DNA from 2 places in the Sphingobacterium daejeonense genome. Region 2 is predicted to be linked to the other one. Evidence: riboswitches for the same ligand, from Rfam matches in the RefSeq annotation. Region 2 holds a riboswitch; the other holds the start of a gene.
The links. A riboswitch is a leader RNA that binds a small molecule or an ion and turns the genes downstream of it on or off. The one in region 2 is predicted to bind thiamine pyrophosphate.
Positions count from the first base shown of each region.

Region 1: it holds a riboswitch for thiamine pyrophosphate, as region 2 does, so the genes downstream of both, thiM (hydroxyethylthiazole kinase) here and thiS (sulfur carrier protein ThiS) in region 2, are expected to answer to the same signal.

Region 1 is NZ_LR590470.1:3,139,060-3,147,750, reverse strand. It holds gene FGL31_RS15250 (lysophospholipid acyltransferase family protein) at 1-145, shown strand, start outside; gene FGL31_RS15245 (DUF4126 domain-containing protein) at 126-737, opposite strand; gene FGL31_RS15240 (ABC-F family ATP-binding cassette domain-containing protein) at 781-2,691, opposite strand; gene FGL31_RS15235 (quinone-dependent dihydroorotate dehydrogenase) at 2,744-3,781, shown strand; gene FGL31_RS15230 (copper resistance protein NlpE) at 3,865-4,281, opposite strand; gene tenA (thiaminase II) at 4,492-5,145, opposite strand; gene thiD (bifunctional hydroxymethylpyrimidine kinase/phosphomethylpyrimidine kinase) at 5,166-5,972, opposite strand; partial or broken gene FGL31_RS15215 (thiamine phosphate synthase) at 5,969-6,601, opposite strand; gene thiM (hydroxyethylthiazole kinase) at 6,585-7,391, opposite strand; TPP riboswitch at 7,453-7,545, opposite strand; gene FGL31_RS15205 (RyR domain-containing protein) at 7,600-8,055, opposite strand; gene FGL31_RS15200 (NAD-binding protein) at 8,039-8,691, opposite strand, start outside.
Region 2 is NZ_LR590470.1:1,814,687-1,823,377, forward strand. It holds gene FGL31_RS08670 (thiazole synthase) at 1-227, opposite strand, end outside; gene FGL31_RS08675 (thiamine phosphate synthase) at 199-858, opposite strand; gene FGL31_RS08680 (thiamine phosphate synthase) at 833-1,447, opposite strand; gene thiC (phosphomethylpyrimidine synthase ThiC) at 1,444-3,255, opposite strand; gene thiS (sulfur carrier protein ThiS) at 3,273-3,479, opposite strand; TPP riboswitch at 3,545-3,643, opposite strand; gene FGL31_RS08695 (hypothetical protein) at 3,721-4,461, opposite strand; gene FGL31_RS08700 (EamA family transporter) at 4,603-5,475, shown strand; gene FGL31_RS08705 (DUF7218 family protein) at 5,530-5,724, shown strand; gene FGL31_RS08710 (DUF6882 domain-containing protein) at 5,794-6,543, opposite strand; gene FGL31_RS08715 (sensor histidine kinase) at 7,024-8,691, shown strand, end outside.

The sequences.
Region 1 (8,691 bases), 1.3 Mb from region 2:
AATTATAGGCAGTATCACGGGGTTTTGGTGGGGATTTTTGATATTTATCCTCTTGCCATTCTTGTCATATTGTTGGGTACAGTACCAGCCTGTTAGGGTTGGTGGAGAAAATTTAGATGATCGTGTCAATAAGTTGAATCCTTAAATTTATTCTGCTGCTTTTTACCTGAGATTTTATAATATAATTTTTTACCATATTTAATTGCGAAATACAGCATGATCAGGACCAAGATCCCTGCAAGCACCGGAATAAATATGGCGAATATACTCATGATGGTAGACCCAATGGTTTCTACAGTTGACAGGACAGGATTACCTACTCCTGCAGTCGTTGTGGAGGATGCAGCTCTGGTGCCGGCAAGCACTGAGCTTATAGTGGCAGCTGTGCCTCCGCCGGCAATTATTGCCAAGGACCATTGTATCCAGTTGTTTACCTCTGTAAATTGAGAAGCAAAGAGCATGGATCCAGCAATAGTAGCAAGTGGAACAGTGATACTGTCTAGAATATTGTCAACAAAGGGGATATAGTAGGCAATGATTTCTGTCAAGGTAGCAATTCCAGTAGCTATTACCGCAGGTAAGCTCCCAATCCAAGCATAATCTGCATCCAAAGGAATAATCTTGAGATAAGTGCCTAGACTCAAAAAGAAAATAGGCAAAAATACACGAAACCCTGTGGCTGCAGCAAGGCCAATGCCTATGAACAACGAAACTAAGTATGGTAGTGAATCGGTCATCTCTTGGTTTTATGAATTTTACAACAAAATTCTAGCCAATAAATTAACCTTCCAGATTCATGATTTCTTCAGCCAATGATTCCCAATCTTGTTGCAATGTTTCTAGCTTTGCTTTTTCAGAATTGTAATTCCGAGTGTATTCCTGTAATTTGACAGCATCAGAATAAATGTCTTCTTGTGCTAGTTCAGTTTCCAGACGTTTAACCAAAACCTCTTGCTCTTCGATTTTCTCTTCCAATAGACTTAACTCTTTATTCTTTTTTTGAATAATCCTTTTTACGTCTTCGGTTGGAGCTGCTTTCTCCTTCTTTGGTTCCTCTTTCGGTTTCTTTTCCTGCTTGATTTCAGGTTTGATAACACGTTTTGAGTTCCATTCCTCATATTCTTGGTAGGATCCAGGGTATTCTTTTATTTCCTTGTTTTCAATAAACCAGATTTTATTGGCAATATTGTCCAGAAAATATCGGTCGTGGGATACGACAATAAATGATCCTTCATACTGTTGAAGAGCTTGAATTAAGATATTGACAGATGCCATATCCAAGTGATTGGTCGGCTCATCCAGTACCAAGAAATTGGCATCTGCAGTCAATGCTTTAGCAAGAGCAACCCTTGATTTTTCACCCCCAGACAAAACTTTGATCTTTTTGAAAACATCATCGCCAGTAAATAGGAAACTACCCAAAATAGAACGTAGTTCTGTTTCTGTATGTTTAGGAGCAAAGGCAACTAATTCTTGAAGAACAGAATTTTCTAAATGCAAAGCCTCTAATTGATGTTGGGCAAAGAACGTTTGTGAAACATTGTGTCCTTTCGTACTTTTTCCTTCAAATTCTTTGTCAGCATCAGCAACAATCCTTAGCAAAGTAGATTTACCTTTACCATTGGCACCGATTAATGCGATTTTATCTCCTTTTTCAATCAAACCATCCGTGTTTTCCAAAATTTCAACATTTGGATACGATTTGGAAATGTTTTCCAAGGTCACCACATGCCTGCCTGATGGTTTGGAGAATTTAAAGCTGAAGTTTACCTCAGGGTTATCATCATCCACTTCCTCCACTTTTTCCATTCTATCCAAAGCCTTGATTCGGGACTGAACCATTTTTGCTTTACTTGCTTTGGAACGGAATCTTTCGATTAGTTTCTCTTCTTGCTTGATCTTAGCCTGTTGGTTCTTAAATTGATTGCTCTGGATTTCACCACGCAGAGATTTTTCCTCTAGGTAAAAACTATAGTTACCTGCATAGAGCGTTAATTTTCCTTTTCTTGATTCAACAGTTTTATTGATAATACGGTCCAAGAAGTAACGGTCATGGGATACAATAACAATTGCACCTTCGAAACTTTGCAAATACGTTTCAAGCCATTTGATTGATGGTAAGTCCAAGTGGTTGGTAGGCTCATCCAGTAATAAGATATCAGGCGCTTGCAACAAGATTCTCGCCAACATAACACGCATTCTCCATCCTCCTGAGAAGGTAGCTAATGGTCTTTGTTGTTCTTCTTCTGAAAATCCCAATCCTGCAAGGATTTCATGAGCACGGAATTCTATACTGTAACCATCCAATGCCTCGAATTCTGTTTGCTTATCGCTCAGCTTATTCAAGATATCATCGGAATAATCAGTTTCCAGTTTTTTCAACAGATTTTCTATTTCTGTATGAAGCTGATTCTGACGTTCAAAAGCCTCCATGGCAACATGAAGAATGCTCTTCTCCGAATGATAAGAAAGTAAATCTTGATTTAAATAACCTAACTTAAGATCTTTGGCCATAGAGATTGTACCGCTGGTAGGTGAATACTCTCCGACGATAAGTTTCAATAAAGTTGATTTTCCGGTACCATTAGCACCGATTAGACCAACTTTATCACCTGGTTTAATATGCCAGTTGGCCTCATCGTATAAGGCCCTTGATCCAATTTCGAATGTTAAGTTATTTATAGATATCATTTCGGGTGCAAAAGTAATGAATATTTCTTCATCTTTGGCTACCTTTGCACTCATGTATAAGCTAGTTAAACCATTATTCTTCTCCATGAACCCTGAAGAAGCACATCACACGGTGACTTCTGGATTGAAATTCTTCAACAAAATTTGGGGCTCGAAAGCTTTGTTAAAATCATTGTATTGCGTTGATGACCCAAGGTTGGAAACTAAGGTTTTCGGCTTGACATTCAAGAACCCTGTCGGTCTTGCCGCTGGATTTGATAAAAATGCAGAATACATCGAGGATATGGCAAGACTTGGTTTTGGCTTTATAGAAATTGGAACCGTTACACCAAAACCGCAGCCCGGAAATGACAAACCCAGGATGTTCAGACTTGTGGATGACCATGCGCTGATCAATAGAATGGGATTCAATAATAAAGGTGCAGATGTAGCTGCCGCTAAACTGAAATTCCTAAAAGAAAAAAATGGAGTAATCATAGGCGGGAATATTGGTAAAAATAAAGTTACACCTAATGAAGAAGCAGTAAACGATTACATCTACTGCTTTAACTCGTTGTTTGATTATGTCGATTATTTTGTAGTGAATGTCAGTTCACCAAATACTCCAGGACTTCGTGAATTACAGGAAAAAGGACCGTTAATGCAGATTCTAAACACACTGCAGCAATTAAATCTTGAAAAAAGTAATCCAAAGCCCATATTGTTAAAAATTGCTCCTGATTTGACCTTCACACAGTTGGACGATATAGTAGAAATAGTTTTGGAAACAAAAATCGCAGGAGTGATTGCTACCAATACAACAATTGCTAGAGAAGGTCTGCAAAGCCATAGAAGTTTGGTTCAGGAACCAGGTGGGGTAAGTGGAAAGCCATTAACAAGAAGATCAACAGAGGTGATTAAATACCTTTCAGATAAATCAGAAAAAGCATTTCCAATCATAGGGGTAGGAGGAATACACTCTGCAGAGGATGCAATTGAAAAATTAAACGCAGGTGCAAGCCTTGTACAGGTATATACAGGATTTATATACCAAGGGCCTGGCCTCGTTGCCGATATTTGTAAAGGAATTCTGAAAGAGAAAAATAAATAAAAAAAGGAGGTTAAATTTTAACCTCCTTTTCACTAAATTATTGAGCTACTTTCTTAAGTATGTATTGATCTTTCAATGGGCCATCAATAGGATTTCCTTCTTGATCTAAAGAAAACAATTGATTTTCTCCCAACTTTCAGCTTCATGTTCACATCTTTTCCAACTAAATGTACTACACTGCCGTTGTTGTGCCACATGAATTTACCTGTATCTTCAACTTTGGTATCACTTTCTTGATAAACTCCTTTATAACTAAAGGTCCCGTCTGAATTTAAAGTCACAGTAGTTTCAATTCCCGGACAATCTGCACATGGAATTACGCCAGTGTAAGACCCAGCCCAGTCCAATGAGTTCTGAGAAGTATGCGTGGTATCTAAAACATTCGTATCGGTTGTTTCCATACTGCTAGAATCAGATTCTAATTGTTTTTTGGCATTTGATGTGCAGGAGCTAACCGTTATAATAGATGCTATGCCCGCTATTAACCATAGTTGTTTCATAAAGACTAATTTTATTTATCAAATTTATCCAAAAAATTAAGCCAATTGAAAAGATATAACTAAAAATTTTTACAATAATTTTTCCTATTAAAAAAAAATAAAGCCCCCAAATATTTATTTGAAAGGCTTAAATTAATTTTAAACCAATATTAGTATTGATCTATGAAAAATTTTAATAACTCAGTTGTTGTAACAATTTCCTTTATGTTCTCACCACTTCGTGTTTTTATAAGCAGCATCCCAGAACATAAACTCTAATTTACTAGCGGTTTTAAAGGCCGCTAGCATTAATTTTCTTTTTTCTTCCGTTGAATTTTCAGCCATATAATCCGTATATGCAATAGCGAGTTTTACACCCTCCGCAAATTCATCCCCGCTATAAGTATCTATCCAATTTTTATAAGGATTGTTAGATGAATTTTGAGTTTCCAAGATGTGGTCGCCTACTTCTTTATAAATCCAAAAACAAGGTAAAATTGCGGCTGTTGCCACTTCAATCGGGTCAAAAGCCACAGTGCTTTTGAGAAAATGAATATAATGATGGCAAATAGGTTCTATTGTTATTTCTTGATGTGCCTGAAGACCAAATTGTTCAAAATAAGCTTCATGCAATGCACTCTCAACAACTAAAGCATTTTTCCCAAAATCGAAAAAATCCAATGCCATTTTATTATCCATTGCTTTGGAACCTAAAGCAGCCAATGCTCTGCCATAATGTTCAAGATATTTAGCATCTTGAAGCATATAAAACTGAAATTTCTCCAATGGAAGTGTGCCATCTTTTAATTCTTGGATAAACGGCATTTCCAATATTTCTTGAAATAAGTGTTGGATGCTCTGCCAAGCATGATCAGTCCAATTCATATTTAATGAGTTTTATGGGGTTAAAAAAAATGATTTAAAGGTCCGTTGCCTTTGCCTAAAACGAGATCTTTACTGCCAAGTATAGCACTATTAACATACGATAATCCTTTTTCTGTTGCTTGAGTTAGGTTAAACCCTCTAGCTAAAAAAGAGGCAATTGCAGATGAAAGCGTACATCCTGAACCATGAGTGTTTTTGGTGTCAACTCGTTTAGATTCAAAATATTGCGCTGGTTTACCCTGTTGAATAAGGATACTCGTTAAAATATCACTGTCTAAATGGCCTCCTTTTAATAAAGCTGACTCACAACCCAGTCCAAGGATCTGCTCCGAAACTTCTTCCATAGCCTTGACGTCAGAAATCTCCTTTCCTACAAGCACGGAAACTTCATCCAAATTTGGAGTAATAATAGATGCAATTGGAAACAATAACTCTTTAATCGCCTGAATCGTTTCGTCCTTTATCAATCGATGACCACTTGTTGAAACCATCACTGGATCGAATACTATACTTCCTCTATAATCTTTAAGGTGGTTTGCAATAATCTCAACCAGTTCACTGCTATGGACCATTCCAATTTTAATGCTGTCAGGATAGATATCGTCAAAGAGGCAATCTAATTGTTCTTTGACTGCTTCTGTAGGTATTTCGAAAATGTTTCTTACTCCTTGAGTGTTTTGGACTGGCAAAGCAGTTAGTACATTCATAGCATAACACCCCAATGATGAAATTGTCTTTGTATCAGCTTGAATTCCTGCACCACCACTGCCATCAAACCCTGCAATACTTAATACTGTAGGTGTTTGATATTTTTTATCTTCTCTCATTTAATTTTTTCCTTTAATTCTTCTGCTGCTTTTCTAGGATCTGTGCTTGCACAGATGGCTGAAACAACAGCGATACTATTTGCCCCTGATTCAAATGCTTTTCCAGCATTTGAAATATTCATCCCTCCAATAGCGATCATTGGCTTAGAAACTGTTTTGGACAATTCTTCCAATCCATCCATGCCCCAAGTTGTCACTGTATTCGTCTTGGTAGGAGTTTTGAAAATTGGGCTTACCCCCAAATGATGCACGGCATGCATCTCCTCATCCTTTTAATTGTTCTGCAAATTCCAGGGACCAACCAATTTTAAGACGATCGCCATAGGTGGAGATAATATCAAGTGGTTGCGTATCTGATAAACCAACATGTATACCCAAGAACCAATTTCAGCAGCTATATCTGCTGCATCGTTGATAATCAAAGGCACAGCATACCTGTCTGTTATATTTTTTAGATCTATTGCTTTCTGCAAGTACTCTTTCCTTGAAATATCCTTTTCCCTAAGTTGGATAATATCAACTCCTCCTTGGATTGCCGCTTCAGCTACTTGTAGCCAAGGCAAATGTTTACAGTCAGACTCAGATATGACTAAATATAGTGGATAGGGAAAATCAGGATGGATTGGCATTTCTCTTGAGCTTAAGATTTTCAGAGATTTGTTCTTTACTGAGATTATACAGCGTATCGTATAAGTTCAATTGCAAGCTTCCGGGCCCTTTTGAAATGGAGGCTGCTAACTCACCGGCAAGGCTAGTTATTGCAACTCCAGCAATCGCTTCCTGAAATGGATTGTTGCCAAGTCCCAAGAATGCTGCAATGATAGCTGTCGATGTACATCCAAGTCCAGTCACTTTGGTCATCATCGCAGATCCATTGGCAATTTCGGCAACTTCACCTCCAGAAATTACATAATCTATTTCCCCAGAAATGCATATGATAGATCCATATTCTTTATTCAAAAACTTACCCGCTTCCAGTGCAGTTGAACTTTCTTCCGTACTATCAACTCCTTTTCCAGTAGACCCAAAATTTTGGAGCGCCATGATTTCAGAAGCATTGCCTCTTATTACTGTTGGCTTGAGGGCCAATAATTTTTTCAAGGTTTCATTTCTAAGAGAAGATATTCCAGCACCAACAGGATCCAATATCCATGGTTTCCCAATTTTATTGGCAAAAGTAGCAGCTAAAATCATGCTTTCTGCCCAAGGTTTACTCAAAGTTCCTATATTGATTACAAGGGAGTTGCAAAAGGTTAATACCTCTTCGATTTCTTCTTCAGCATGTACCATAATAGGCGATGCACCTAAAGCCAATAAAGCATTGGCGGTGTTGTTCATCACTACAAAGTTGGTGATGTTTTGTACGAGTGGTGTTGTGGATCGTACCTGAGTGAGCAAAGTATAAATGTCGTTTTCCATTAATATTATTTTAAATTACATTAATGGCTAAAAAGGGTAGGAAGGGGGCATAAAAAAATGCCAAGCGATCATTGCTTTTCCCTACGCCGGTTTTAACCGTATCAGGTTCAAAGGGACTCTCTCAATTCTTTTCAGAATACCCCTAAAGCCAAATCAAAGGTAGCCTAAACAATCTGCAAAGTCAAATTATAAAGGCTATCTCGAATTCTTATGAGTTTAATAATACTTTAATAAGAAGGATGGTGTCGCGGTCTTTTTGCTTTTCACTCTCACTGAGAATTTCCCATGGAATCAAGGAGGGATGCAATTTGAGGTCATCGTTCCTTTCTTCCCCAAAATCCCAACCGTTGATATAGCGATGTGCCATCCAACGGTTATGTTCGATTATGGCTAATTTTTCAACCTCATCATCTGTGAACATTATGTTTTGAAGTTCATGAACTGGCCAGTTTCTGCCAGTCATTAAAAACTTATAAGGTATATGATCTGCTTGTGCCCGATTGGCGTCTTTAGCATCTTCTGTCAAGGTATGCCAATCAGAAGTATATTTCGAAGATTCGGAACTTGCCCCAGAAAGTAATTTTCTGTAATCATCATGAATAGACTGGGCTAAACGATCTTGTTTTTCGCCAGTAATAAATTCTAAGTCACAAATATCTTCCATCTGACCAAAAAAACTTGATTCTGTCAATTTCATCAGAAGAACGGATTAACTTCCGAAGGCCCTTACCTTCTGCATTCAAAACATAAATAGGAAAGGAGACTTGTTGAGTTTTGTTCAATATCTCTAAAGCGGCATTCAGGTTTTGTTGATCTTGATCGAAACTGGTTATAAACAAAACATCCGCATCATTGTCCACCAATTTCTCCTGTTCTATCACATCATTGTATGATCCATCAAAATTTTTAAAGACAATTGGGAATATTTTCTGAGCTTTAGGAAATTGCTCTTGAAAATATTTTCTGTCTTTATCGGCTTTTTCAGAATAGATAGAAACTTGAAGGTCATTTGCAGTTGAAATATGGAATATTCTCATCACTTGAATCAGCATCGCTTTCGCAAAATCTCCATATCCCAAGAATACTATTTTTTTAATATCAGACAATTGGTTTCCACTTGATTGCAAATCAATTGGGATTTGAGCAAAGAACTGTCGTGCTAACATCTTTTGGATGTTGAAGAAATGTAGGTCGATATTGTTTTTCTGAAAATGAATGCCTGTATTCTTAACAAGGTCAATTAAACGAGGATTACTGATATGCAAATAAGCTTTTAGGTGATTTGTGCATTTAGATTCAT
Region 2 (8,691 bases):
CTTGCTCCGGAGGTATTAGGTAGTAAACTAACTTGTGGCAGGACTAAAGATTCCAACAGGTTATTTTCTTGGGATTTGGAATCAATTCGTTTTAATGCTAATGTAACTAATTCTGTCTGTGATGCTAACACAGATTCCGACATCTGTGTTAAATCGCCAAATTTACCCGTGCCAAGGAACAGTCTGGAATTAAATACTTTATCTGCAATTATTAATTTGTTCTTCATAGTTTGTTTTCAATTTTGTAATCAATTCAGGATTTCTTTTTATCAAACTGGATACTGCTATTCCATATATACCGATGTGGATGAGCTTTTGGATATCATTTTCTTCTAAACCTCCAATAGCAAAAATTGGAGGAGTAACAATTTTTCCAGCTTTAATTTTATTACAGATGTTTTTATAACCTTCCAATCCTAGGATAGGGCTTAACTTCTTTTTTGTAGGCGTGAACCTCATTGGTCCTAAGCCAATGTAATCGCAGCCTTCCCTTTGACGTCGAATAACATCTTCATAAGTATTTGCGGTTCCACCAAATATTTTAGATTCTCCTAATATGTTCTTTGCTGAGTCAATTGACTCATCGTTTAATCCCAAGTGGATGCCATCAGCATCCATCTCCTTCGCAAGAGATACATGGTCGTTGATTATATAGGTTGCTTTATATTCTTGACATAGTTTTTTGATATTGTAGGCAAGGTTGTGAAGCTCATTAGTTGCAGGGTAAGTTTTCCACCTTAACTGAACCCATTGTATTCCGTTGTCTAAAGCATTTTTGACGTTTTCAATTTGATCGTTATAATCAAATCCATCAGATATATACTGGATTCTTTCAAGATTGTTCATTTTCAATTTCATTCCAAATCCTTTCTTTTTGTATGCATGCTTTTATATATGCTGCTGGTTTATTTTGATTCCATATTGATCCCATTAGCGCTATTCCATCTGCTCCATTTTGTAAGACTTGGTCCATGTTCTGATAATTTATGCCTCCTAAACCAATTAGTTTCATTTCTTGGTTATTTCTGAATTTAATGTCTTTCAATACTGTCTTTAGCTTACCATAACCGGGTTTGGAGATACTTTTAAAAGTTGGACTTAAAAAAGCATAAGTCCATGTTTGATTTAAAGCATTGAATTCATCAATTGAATGAGTAGATGTGGATAGTTGTTGCCCAATAGCTATTAAATCTGGGTGTAAACTAATTCTATCCTCTGTATTAAAATGCAAGCGATTAATTCCAAGTTCGTGTGATAGGTGTTTATGCGAATGAAGCACTATTTTCATCCTATCAATAGGATTTACTTTATTCAAATATTCCAATACTGTTTCATCTTGTAAACCATATTTCCTGAAATGGAAAAGATCCATTCCATTTTCAAACATCTCATTTACATGATTTATTTCATTGGATATGATGCTCAATGGAGAAATTACAATGATCATAGATATATTTCCTTACCCTTTTCGATAAATTCTTGGGATTTCGCGAGCAAACCTTCTTCGGTTGCTTCCCTGATTTCTTGAGTGATTTTCATTGAACAAAATTTTGGGCCGCACATTGAGCAGAAATGAGCAACTTTTGCTGCATCTGCTGGCAGTGTTTCATCATGAAATTCTCTAGCAGTATCAGGGTCTAAGGATAAGTTGAACTGGTCTTCCCATCTAAATTCAAATCTCGCTTTGCTGAGGGCATTGTCTCTATATTGTGCTCCTGGATGGCCTTTTGCTAAATCAGCTGCATGTGCAGCAAGTTTATAGGTGATAACTCCATCCTTTACATCTTTTTTGTTTGGCAGGCCTAAGTGTTCCTTTGGAGTGACATAACACAACATGGCACAGCCATACCATCCAATCATTGCAGCTCCAATTGCAGAGGTGATATGGTCATATCCTGGAGCTATATCTGTCGTCAATGGTCCTAAAGTGTAAAATGGTGCTTCATCGCATTCTTTTAACTGTTTTTCCATGTTTTCCTTTATCATATGCATTGGGACATGACCGGGACCTTCAATCATTACTTGAACATCGTGTTTCCAAGCTATTTTCGTTAGTTCTCCCAACGTTTCCAATTCGGCAAATTGTGCAGCATCATTGGCATCAGCAATAGATCCTGGTCTCAGGCCATCTCCTAAAGAAAAAGCAACATCATATTGCTTCATAATCTTACATATCTCTTCAAAGTGGGTATATAAAAAATTCTCTTTGTGGTGAAATAGGCACCATTTTGCCATAATGGAACCTCCTCTAGAAACAATTCCAGTTACCCTTTTGGCGGTAAGATGAATATATCGCAATAATACACCAGCATGAATGGTAAAATAGGAAACTCCCTGTTCAGCTTGTTCGATCAATGTATCTTTAAAAATTTCCCATGTAAGGTCCTCAGGTACTCCTTTTACTTTTTCCAATGCTTGATAGATTGGTACTGTTCCAATTGGAACTGGAGAGTTTCGAATTATCCATTCTCTAGTTTCATGAATGTTCTTTCCTGTTGAAAGGTCCATTATGGTATCAGCGCCCCATCGACAGGCCCATACAGCCTTTTCAACTTCTTCTTCGATGCTCGAACTGACTGCACTATTACCTATATTGGCATTGATTTTCACTAAGAAATTCCTGCCGATGATCATTGGTTCACTTTCGGGGTGATTAATATTGTTTGGAATGATAGCTCTACCTGCAGCAATCTCATCTCTTACAAATTCAGCTGTAATGTAAGTTGGTGTTTTTGCTCCGAAATTTTGACCAGGATGTTGTTCTGCCATTCCTTTTGTAGCAGCTTCCAGTTGTTCTATCTTTTGATTCTCTCTTATAGCAACATATTCCATTTCTGGTGTAATGATTCCTTTTCTAGCATAATGTAGCTGAGTTACATTTGCCCCCTCGATTGCCCTTTTCGGTTTGTGGTTATATGAAAATCTCAGCTCATCCAATGTGGAGTCGTTCAATCTTAGGATGCCATATTCAGAACTTATATTGTCCAGGACTTCTACATCATTACGATTTAATATCCACTCTTCTCGGAGTCTATTTATTCCTTTTCGGATATCAATTGTGACGTTTTCATCTGTATAAGGACCGGAGGTGTCATAAATAGTTATTGGAGGATTAATTTCCACGGAGCCATTGGAAAGTTTTGTTGGAGTTAGCGATATTTCTCTCATCGCAACCTGTATGGGATGGATCTTTCCAGGGATAAATACTTTTTTCGAATTTGAAAATGGGTTCGTTGTTATTTCTTGTTCTTTCATGATTTTTTGTTTTAGGATTATCCACCTTGGGTTGCGGTAATGATTAGAATTGAATCGTTGTCTGCCAATGGAGTAACAGACCAGGAGTTTCTTGGAATAACTTGATTGTTAAGAGCTATAGCTACGCCATTTGTCTTGCCTTTGAGTTCCAAATGCATTAATTCTTCCAAATTGTTAATTGGAAAAGCAAAGTTTGTTAATTGATGATTGATGATTAATACCATTCCCTTAAAGTTTATAAGCAATAAATATGCTTTAGGAATGGCTACATTGGATACAGGCGACCCATGAAAGACATTTTACTTTTCCCTCCGCTAGTATGATCTAGATCAGGTTGTAAGGGTAAAATCTCAGCCTGCAACAAGTGCAGACACCCCTAAAGCTTGGGCAAGTTAACTAAATGAATTAACTAAAAGAAATAATTTGTTATTTAAACTACACGTAAAAGCCTGTATATAGTGCTGTTTACTTTAGGTTTATATGGTTTTGCGAATTCTTTTCTTTAAATTCTTTGTAGGAATTTTTTACATATACATGTAAGTCATAAGTCGTCCAATATTGAGCAGTTTCAAGGTCTGGTCTATATTCTACCATAAATTTTTCGAGTTCATCATTCTCCATTGGAATAATTTCATAAATGGAAACCTTATTGAATATTTGGTCGACCTCCATATTTTCGATTTCTTGATTCATGAACTTTTCAAATCTTCGAGCATTTTTCCCTGCAGCACTGAATTTTTCATAAAAGAAAGTTATGGGTGAGCCTCCAATAGGAGAAAGGAGGTACCATGGTGGTTTGCCTGAATAATGTAATCCGCCCTTAACATTGTAATCATGTTTCATGGCATGCAATTCCTTAAATCTTGCAGCTTTTGTATTTCCCATTACGACTATTTCCTCGAGTACAATAGGTTTCTTCTGCAGGTATACTAACTCTGGCAAATCGTAAGCTTCTATAGTGAGTGTGTTCCAATGAGGATGGACAAACATGATACTGTCATATGGATTCGCGTCAATGTGAAATGATCCGTCAGCACCAGAATATAAGGTTTGTTTTGTTCTATTATTTATTACTTTGATGTTTTTTAATAAAAGAGTACTATCACTAGAGAAGATAGTTCCCGGATAGCTGTACTGAATCTGAGCATATAGACCTGATGTGAATAGGAAATTAAATATGATGAAAATAATTAGTTTGAATTTCATGATATGATTTTTGGTTCCTAAAACTTAGTCTAATTTAAGATTTATCGTTCAAAGATAATTGTGTGATAACTTAATTTAACAAATCCTGCGGAGAAATTATATAGTTGCCTTATATTTACGGCAATAACCTAGGTGAAATACATGATCCGAAACACAAAATTTGCCGTTACTGCTGCCATTTTATCTATGATCTGTGTACAGGGCGGGGCTTCCTTTGCGAAGCAATTATTTCCGGCTATAGGTCCAATTGCCACCACAGCATTGCGGATTGGACTTTCGGCAATAATTTTATATCTCATTACTAGGCCGAAACTCCATACTTTTACGAAGCAACAATGGTTGTATTGTTCTGCTTATGGGCTTGGGATTGCTGTTATGAATTTGATTTTTTATATGGCTATCCAAAGAATTCCCTTGGGCTTGGGTGTTACTATTGAGTTTGTAGGGCCATTGTTTTTGGCATTTGCTCTTTCTAGGAAATTGCTGGATGTTGTTTGGGCTGCTTTAGCTTGCGCGGGGATTCTGTTGATTGTTCCATGGCAAAGTAATGGTGTTGATCCTTTAGGTTTGTTATTTGCTTTGCTGGCAGGTACATTTTGGGCTGTATATATTATGATGGGGAGCAAAGTTTCAAGGATTATGGAAGGAAGACAAGCTGTTTCCGCAGGAATGATCATAGCAACCCTTTTTATTTTGCCTTTTGCATTATGGGACGGAGCAATTTTGCATTTAAACCTGAGTCTATTTGGAAAAGGTCTTTTGGTTGCCATTTTATCGTCAGCTTTGCCCTTTTCCTTAGATATGATGGCATTAGGTAAATTGCCTACCAAAACATTCAGTATTCTGACTAGTTTGCAACCAGCTTTTGCAGCACTTTCGGGGCTTGTATTTTTACATGAGGTTTTGACCGTTACACAATGGTTATCTGTAGCCTGTGTAGTTTTGGCGAGTATAGGTACAACTGTTTTCTCCAAGCGAGATGGCCAAACTCCAAAAAATCAAGAAGTTCAATAAGATTCAACTATTATTAATTCTGGTTGTTCTATAGGTATATTAAAATTTAAAGTTATGCCTAGAGATAAAGCTCCACAAATCAAAAAGCCTGATACCTATGATGCATTGGTAGATAAAGGTATGAGCAAAGAAAAAGCTGCACGAATTTCCAATGCCCAAGCTGCTGGTACCATCGATCACAGATCTAAAAAATTAGACGAAAGGACCAAAGTAGACCTCTTGGCAGAGGCCAAAAGAAATTGGAATTAAAAATAGGCATAATATGACGAAAGATGAATTAATAAAAGCAATCAGAGGTCATTAAGGTCTTTGAAAATATTATCCTTCCAGGTTAGTGATTCTATGCGATTGATCAAGTATTGCTACACATCTATCGGAACCTTTAGTTCCTATTATTTGATTTTCTTTTTCTTCTATTTGATATCCTTTTGCTTTTAGATAGGCTATGAAAGCATTTTTGTGGTCTAGATTGAAGTTTGAAATGACTTGCGGGAATGTTGTAAATATCCTATAGTGTCCGATTTTCCTGTTTTTTCTAATTACCGCAGACGTTACTGTCATGAGCATTATTCCACTTCCATAGTCAGCGAAATAATATCCATCAGCATTAAACATTCCGACAGCTATTAATCCTAATCTATGTAAGTCATCTTGTTTAATAGAATATTCTGGTGTTCTCAGTTGGTCAATTTTATGTTGGACGCCGTATGCCTTTAATTTCTTTGCGTCTACCATTAAATTTTCAGGTAGGTTAGACTGGCTATTTGCCCACGCCCATAACCAGGTGTTCACAGAATAGGAAAAACTTCCTATAATTTGAATTGGAAACTCCATGTCTTCTCCAAAAGTAATGGTGCCGCGAGTTAAATCCGCATCCCAGCTTCTCCCTTCAATTAGTTCCGAAAAATCTATCTGTTTTTCAAATCCCATGGCAACATATCTTTCTAATAATTCTAATTCTGTTTTTATAGGCTCGAATGTAGGAGTATTTTCTGTGGTTTGTTTTTCTGGTTTTTCGGTTTCTTTTTTCGATGAAGATTTTCCAAATAATCTATTTAAAAATCCCATAATGTATGTATTTGCTGTTGTTTGTTGAGTTTTGCTGTTGAAGTTAATAAAGGCAAGTGAATTTATGGTATAACATATGCGTAATCACAAAGGAAATTCTTTTTTCGTAGTGTTATATCTACTGTTTATAAGCGAAAAACATTCTCGATTAAAATCGATGAATATTAATTACGCATAAATTATCTGGTATTTTTATTGTGAAACGGGATGTTAGTGTCATTCTCGTTAAACTGTCAAATTAAATTTTTCAAAAATCATCCTTTGTAACTTTAGTTATATTAAAGTTTTTGTTACTGGTTTAATTTTTGTAAATATTTGATTTTTAGTTTACTATATGTGGTTGTTGTAATTATTATTCAAAGTATTTCTAATGAACTTGGCTTTCTTTCAGTGAAAAATTGTTTCATATCTGTAATTATTAGTGTGGGGGGATTAAACATAATGCATAAATTATTATTTTAGTGCTTTAACAATTTACCATTGAAACCATTATTAGCGATTGCAGGGATATTACTGTTTGTATCCTGCAATAAAAAAGTGAATCCGGACCAAGCTCATGAAAAAAATCATTTCTATGAGCAGGCTTATGAATTTTTGGATAAGAATGAATCTGATAGTGCTTTTGTATATTTTGAAAAAGCTAGGCTACTTTATTTGGAAAACAAAGACAGCCTAGGGGTTGCGAGCAGTTTGGTAAACATGGCAATAAATCAAGCAGAATTGGGTGATTACTATGGTTCTCAAGAAACGTCAATTCAAGCCCTGACTTATTTAGATTCCAATGACAGTAGTGAGTTTAATGTGCTTAGTAGTATTTATGGCAATTTGAGTAATGTTGCAGAATATTTAAAAGAGCCTGAAAAGTCGAACGAATATATTGAATTAGCCATTAAATATTCTTTAGATTCAACAAGTCGTAAGGTTTTTAGAAACAATATGGCAACGAATTATATGCATATAAAGGATTACAAAAAAGCTATTGATATTTTTCAAGAAATCATTCCTAAAACAGATTCTAATTCTACAGATTATGCACGATTTATTACGAATTATTCAAGAGCTAAATTTTTATTAGATTCATCCAATAATCCAATCCCAGAAATGCTGACGGCATTACAAATAAGAGCTAATCGGAATGATTTATGGGGTCTGAATTCTAGTTATTCCAACTTAGCAAATTATTATCTTGATAGAAACCAGGATTCTGCACTTTATTATACTCAAAAACAAATAGAAATTGCCAATAAAATTAAAAATTCAGATGCTAGATTAGCTTCCATGAAAAGATATTTATTATTGACAATGGATGAATTTGATAAATCAAATTTTGAAAAATACCAGGAAATAGTAGATAGCGTAGAGTTGGCTCGTCTTACTGCGAAAAATCAATTTGCTCTGGTACGATATGAAGTTGAAAAGAGTAAAGCTCATAACCTTAAACTCCAGCATGAAATCGATAAAAAACAATATAGGATAAATTTGCAATCAGCAATTTTTTGTATGGTTTTAATCATTATTGGTTTGACAAGTTATTATATCTGGACATTATACAAACGAAGAAAAGTTACCTTAGAGCTTGCAGCCGAAAACCGGATTAAAGAAAGTCAGCTGAAAACTTCGAGGAAAGTACACGACGTGGTTGCGAATGGAATATATAGGGTTATGGCTGAACTAGAAAACAAAGATAAAATTGATAGGGAAGAGTTATTGGATCGCCTGGAAATCATGTATGATAAATCGAGAGATATATCTTATGAGGTTGAGGATGAGGCAGAACAAGAAATAGCTTTCCATCTGGTTGTTTCAGATCTCCTAAAGTCATTTTCAAATGAATATAGAACAGTGTTAATTGCTGGTAATGATCAAGCCGTTTGGGATTTGTGCAGTTCAAATCTAAAAATCAACATTGAAGAAATTTTACAGGAATTAATGGTAAACATGCAAAAGCATAGTAGGGCGGATGAGGTGATCATTCGATTTGATTATGATGGTTCCAATCTATTGATTTTTTACAAAGATAATGGGATAGGAATGCCTGAGGATAAAAAATTCGGAAATGGTTTGAGTAATACGGAAAACCGTATAAATAATTTAAAAGGTAAAATTACTTTTGAGAAACAATTTGAAAATGGATTAGGGATTAATATT